One region of the Bacillus sp. EA-CB0995 genome, then DNA from elsewhere that is predicted to be linked to it. Evidence: predicted binding sites of a transcription regulator. Region 1 holds the regulator's gene; the other holds the start of a gene.

Region 1 (3,175 bases):
GGTCATTCGTGTTACAGGAAAAGATATAAAAGAGGCCCTTGAGCTATCTGCCAAATATTTCTCGTTAGATACAGATGGAAATATCATTGTAAACCCTTCATATATCAAACCAAAACCGCAGCATTATAATTACGATATGTGGGAAGGAATTTCATACATATTAAACATTTCAAAACCAGTTGGGGAAAGAGTCGTTTCCCTACAATATGAAGGGTCTCCTCTTCACTTGCATCAAGAGTATGACGTTGTCATGAACAATTATCGTGCAAGTGGTGGCGGAAATTACGTAATGTATCAAAATAAGCCCATTATAAAAGATATACCAATTGATATGTCTGAGCTCATTGCAAATTACATATTAGAACGAAAAACAATCGAAGCGATGACTAATCATAATTGGAAAGTTGTTAAATAATGAATTTTCCTATCAAACTTAAAAAAGATGGACTGCGCCCATCTTTTAATTTAACTTTGCTTTATTTTGTTTTTTTAATTCTTTTAACTTTTTCGGCGTAACGTCTTTACCGTCTTCGTTAACAACTTTGATTGATTTCAATTCGTTTAACATGTTTTGACGAAAACCTTTTAAATATTGTTCACGGAGCGATTGACGCTCACGTTGCTCTTCTTCCGTTAAACCTTCTGCTTTTGCTTTTTTCGCTAAGAAATTAATGCGTTCAATGAGTTCGTGACTTAGCATCTCGAATCCCCTTTCTACTAAAAACTGATTATTATCATACAATAGTTACTCTTGTTTATCAAGCAATTGCTTCGTATACTCTACATACCGGCGATGTACAGTCGCTTTTGATACTTCATGACCAAAACCACGAAGCGTTGCTGCAATTTCTTCAAATGTTAATTCGTTGCGGCGCAGACGAACAATCTCTTCGATAGGCACTTCTTTTTCTCCCGACCTGTGCTTAAATGACGATTCTTTAAATTTTTCTCTGGACGAAATCCATTTTCTACAGCTCGCTTCATTCCACGTTTAATCTTTAAATTATGAATCTTTCTCTGGTATTCTTCTACTATACCAATAATATCAAGTACCATTGAATCTGCGTCAGAAAGCTGTAATTCGCCATTATGTGCATGTGTATATACTTTTACTCCTTCTTTGTGTAAACAATGCATTAAGGCGATTTTCGCATTCCCTCTCCCCAGACGTGTTTCATCTTGAATGAGAAGCACGTCAACATGTTCATCACGAATGGTATCTAACACTTCTAAAATACCATCTCGTTCTATGTTATATCCACTCGCTTTCTCTTCTACTACTCTTACAATATTCATTTGATACTGTTTAGCTAAATGCAATAATTCATCCTTTTGGCGTGTTAATGATGTTTCCTGCGCTTCTTTCGTCGTGCTCACACGTGCATAAATAATCGCATTCATTTCATACCCTCTTCTCTATCTCACTTTTCACATCATAGTGTATCACAAACTAAGTATTTGTTCGAACTTATGTTTGTAGAATATTTTTTCACATGTTATAATACAAGTAAGAAAATTTAAAGAAAACGAGGTGTAAAAAACATGGAGAAGTTAACGAAACGACAGCAAGACATTCTCGACTTCATTAAACAAAAAGTACAAGAAAAAGGTTATCCGCCTTCCGTACGTGAAATCGGTCAAGCAGTCGGTCTTGCTTCTAGCTCTACTGTGCACGGACATTTATCTCGCTTAGAGGAAAAAGGATACATTCGCCGCGATCCAACAAAACCGAGAGCCATTGAAATTTTAGGAAACGATAACATCGAAACGGATACACAACCAGTCGTTCACGTACCGATTGTCGGGAAAGTTACAGCTGGTTCACCAATTACAGCAGTTGAAAGTGTAGAAGAACATTTCCCACTTCCGGCAAACCTCGTTTCAGGCTCAGATCAAGTATTTATGTTACGCATTTCCGGAGATAGTATGATTGAAGCCGGTATTTTTGACGGAGACTTAGTTGTTGTTCGCCAACAACAATCTGCTTACAATGGTGAGATCGTTGTCGCTTTAACAGAGGACAATGAAGCTACGGTAAAACGTTTTTACAAAGAAAAAGATCATTTCCGTTTGCAGCCAGAAAACTCTTCTTTAGAACCTATTATTTTAGATAACGTTTCTGTTATCGGAAAAGTAATTGGTGTATATCGTCATTTACACTAAAAACAGACCAGCTGAGCTGGTCTGTTTTTTAGTTCGTCTTGATTTTCACATCTCCTGCTGCTGTTTCCCCGCTAATCTGTACCTTTCCGTTCCCTAATGTAATTTCTTTATTTTCTTTCCCGAAAATCTTTACATCTCCTGCATGAGAAGAGCCCTTTACAACGGCATCTTTCGGTACTTCCTGTAGCTGAATATTGACATCTCCTGCTGCTGACTCCGCTTCAATACTATATTGCGGGTTATGCTGCGTTACCTCTATATTTCCTGCTGTTGCTTCTGCAAGTACTTTCCCTTCTACTTTATGCAAAACAATATCCCCCGCGCTAGATGAAGTATTCACGTTATTCGATTTTATTTGCTTCATTTCTACTTCACCTGCTGCTGTATGTGCGGATACATTTTCACTTTGAATGTCTCGCACTTGAATATTTCCCGCCTCTGTCTCTATTTCAATTTGATTGTATACGCGTTCAGGTACAACGACTATTAAACTTTCACCTTTGAAACCAAATGAAAAAAAGAAAAATCAAATATATGTTTCTTTTTTGTTTTCACTTCCACTTGTAGCGTTTCGCCCTTCTCATTTACGTCTAACTTTCGTTTTTCCTGATCACCATTATACCGAACTTCAAATGAATCAGTCTTTCCTTTTTCAATCACAACATCTCCTACATCTGTGTCAACGTTGATATTTTTAATTTGATCATTTTTAAATTGTTTCTGTTCCAATTTCTTTGTTTCCACTGACCCATTCACAGATTTCATAAAAAAAGCTGATCCTGCAAAAAATAAACCAATTCCTCCAATCACAATACAAACAAGTGCTATGAATACAATTTTCCTCATTTTATCTACTCCCCTTTAATTACTTTTAAATTCCAATTGGCGTATTTGACAAAAAGCGTTTTAAACCAAACTGTACAATAATAAGCACCAATCCCTAAAAGTAAACCAATACCTAAGAGTAAAATAGAAATGAATACATCAGATAAAATAAAAATTTGAGCAAAAA
Region 2 (3,175 bases), 1.4 Mb from region 1:
CGCGCACCTCTTTTTGAATCGTTTTTGGTGTAATCCCATGTTTTTCATTGTATGCTTCTTGAATTTGACGACGACGCTTCGTTTCATTGATTGCGATTTCCATCGATTTTGTAATTCGGTCCGCATACATCACAACATGACCATTTGCATTACGTGCTGCCCGGCCAATCGTTTGAATAAGCGAACGCTCTGAACGAAGGAATCCTTCTTTATCTGCATCTAATATTGCTACAAGCGACACTTCTGGAATATCGAGTCCTTCACGAAGTAAGTTAATACCAATAAGCACATCAAACTTTCCTAGACGAAGATCGCGAATAATCTCAATCCGTTCTAATGTTTTAATTTCAGAATGCAAATAATTTACTTTAATACCAACATCCTTCAAGTAATCAGTTAAATCCTCTGACATTTTCTTTGTTAATGTTGTAATTAAAACGCGCTCATTTTTTGCAATTCGATCGTGAATTTCTCCTAATAAATCATCAATTTGTCCTTCGATTGGACGCACATCAATTTGCGGATCTAAAAGCCCAGTTGGACGAATAATTTGCTCCACAACTTCCGGTGTATGTTCTAATTCATACGGTCCCGGTGTTGCTGATACGTACACAACTTGATTCGTTTTCTCTTCAAACTCTTCAAACATAAGCGGTCTGTTATCTAGCGCTGATGGCAGACGGAATCCATGATCAACAAGCACTTGCTTACGCGCTTTATCTCCGTTATACATCGCCCTTACTTGCGGCACTGATACATGCGACTCATCCATCACGATAAGAAAATCTTTAGGAAAATAATCTAATAATGTATATGGTGTTGAACCAGCTGGACGGAGCGTCAAATGACGGGAGTAGTTCTCAATCCCTGAACAGAAACCCATCTCACGCATCATTTCTAAATCGTAACGTGTCCGCTGTTCTATCCGCTGCGCTTCTAACAATTTACCGTTATCATTTAATTCTTTTAAACGTTCTTCTAATTCTTTTTCAATATTTTCAATGGCAACTTTCATTTTTTCTTCGCGTGTAACGAAGTGAGATGCCGGGAAGATTGCCACATGCTCACGTTCTGCTAATACTTCACCTGTTAATGCATTCACTTCTCGAATACGATCAATCTCATCGCCAAAAAACTCAATCCGAATACAATGTTCATCAAGGGATGCTGGAAAAATCTCAACTACATCCCCGCGCACGCGAAACGTTCCACGCTGGAAGTCAATATCATTACGGCCGTACTGCACATCAACAAGTTCACGAAGCAATTGATTGCGTTCCTTCTCCATACCAACACGTAAAGAGACAACAAGCTCACTATATTCTTCTGGAGAACCTAAACCGTAAATACAAGATACACTCGCTACAATAATGACATCATCTCGTTCAAATAAAGCCGATGTCGCTGAGTGACGCAATTTATCAATCTCATCATTAATTTGTGCGTCTTTTTCAATAAACGTATCGGTTTGTGGTACATACGCTTCCGGTTGATAATAGTCGTAGTAACTAACAAAATATTCAACCGCATTGTTCGGAAAGAAATCTTTCAACTCACTGTATAGCTGTCCTGCTAACGTTTTATTATGAGCCATTACAAGTGTTGGCTTCTTCACTTCTTTAATGACATTTGAAATCGTAAATGTCTTACCCGTTCCTGTCGCTCCAAGCAACACTTGATGTTTCTTACCATTTTTAATCCCAGCTACCAGCTGCTCTATCGCTCTTGGCTGGTCACCTTGCGGAGAATATTCTGAGACAATTTCAAATTGATGTTCCAAATAAATCCGCCCTCCTCGTAAAAAATCTGTATTCTCATTTTACCACGAATACTCATAAAAAAACCAAAAAAACGAACAGGTATTCGATAAACAATTCGACAGCGTTTCTACAAATCTAATATGTAATAACAAAAAAGAGGCTTATTTACTAAGCATCTTTCCATGGTTATTCATGAGGTACCTTCAGCAAAAATAACTGATATACTCATGATTTTCTTTACATTCACTTAATTTATAGCTTACGTCTTCACCGCTTTTTTCTTCCATGATCCCTTTACACACATCACTTTTTTCCTTTATGACTTCCTCCAAATTTATCGTTGGGATCATCAAAAAGATAGTTTATATTGATTCCATCATAATCGAATGTTTGAAAAATAGGATCTCCTTCATCTGTATAATTCACAATACGCACTTTATCAGCTTTGCCGCTTTTCACATGGGTCAGAAACTGCTGAAACCTATCTAAATTAGATTCCCCACCTATTTTTACGACGATATCATTCTTTTTATCAACTTTCGCTTCACCTTGTTTCCGATTATCTTCTACTGTTTTTACAGAAGACAAACAACCAGCCAAACCGCCTATGTAAAATAGAAAGCACAATAAGACAATTCCTTTTCTCATCTTGATCCTCTCCAGCCCATTTTGACTTGATACTATCATTCAAAATGAAATAACTTGTCGTAGCAATAAAAACACCTATACAAATATCGACAAGAAGTCCATCGTTTTTTGTATAGGTAGAATTTTCTAAAAATTTTATATTTACAATGCCCATTTTTCATATTACAATACGTTTAAAGATTCGACATTATACGACAACTTGATCTTAATGTTCAGAATATTATAACAACTATGAGGGTGAGGGATTTATATGGATCTATTTCGAAAAAAATCGATTTCCGCAATGTTAGCACAATCACAGCAGAAAGGAGCTTCTTTAAAAAAGGATTTAGGAGCATTTGATTTAACAATGTTAGGAGTCGGCGCCATTATCGGAACAGGTATTTTCGTTCTTACCGGCGTTGCCGCAGCCGAGCATGCAGGACCAGCACTTATTTTATCGTTTATTTTATCCGGTTTAGCCTGCGTATTCGCGGCACTATGTTATTCCGAATTCGCTTCAACTGTACCAGTATCAGGTAGTGCATACACTTACAGCTATGCAACATTTGGAGAAATAATCGCTTGGATTTTAGGATGGGATTTAATTCTAGAATACGGATTGGCATCCTCAGCCGTTGCATCTGGTTGGTCAGGATATTTCCAAGGATTATTAGCTGGATTTGGCATTAAACTGCCGCATGCTTTAACAAGCGCTTACAACCCTGCGGCTGGAACATATGTAGACGTACCAGCAATTTGCATTATTTTCATCATGACATTGTTAT

What was found. Region 1 encodes LexA, which represses DNA repair genes until DNA is damaged. Its sites were predicted from a motif close to CGAACATATGTTCG; they were not measured.
Region 2: the regulator LexA is predicted to act here: its motif matches at 1,853-1,866, upstream of uvrB (excinuclease ABC subunit UvrB).

The regions. Positions count from the first base shown of each region.
Region 1 covers NZ_CP169269.1:1,982,786-1,985,960, reverse strand. Annotated here, with positions in the region: gene ACEWFJ_RS10380 (bifunctional metallophosphatase/5'-nucleotidase) at 1-415, shown strand, start outside; gene ACEWFJ_RS10375 (DUF896 domain-containing protein) at 461-700, opposite strand; partial or broken gene ACEWFJ_RS10370 (YneB family resolvase-like protein) at 746-1,401, opposite strand; gene lexA (transcriptional repressor LexA) at 1,543-2,163, shown strand; gene ACEWFJ_RS10360 (DUF4097 family beta strand repeat-containing protein) at 2,192-2,650, opposite strand; gene ACEWFJ_RS10355 (DUF4097 family beta strand repeat-containing protein) at 2,650-3,009, opposite strand; gene ACEWFJ_RS10350 (HAAS signaling domain-containing protein) at 3,015-3,175, opposite strand, start outside.
Region 2 covers NZ_CP169269.1:584,828-588,002, reverse strand. Annotated here, with positions in the region: gene uvrB (excinuclease ABC subunit UvrB) at 1-1,780, opposite strand, end outside; gene ACEWFJ_RS03025 (DUF4362 domain-containing protein) at 2,064-2,408, opposite strand; gene ACEWFJ_RS03020 (amino acid permease) at 2,659-3,175, shown strand, end outside.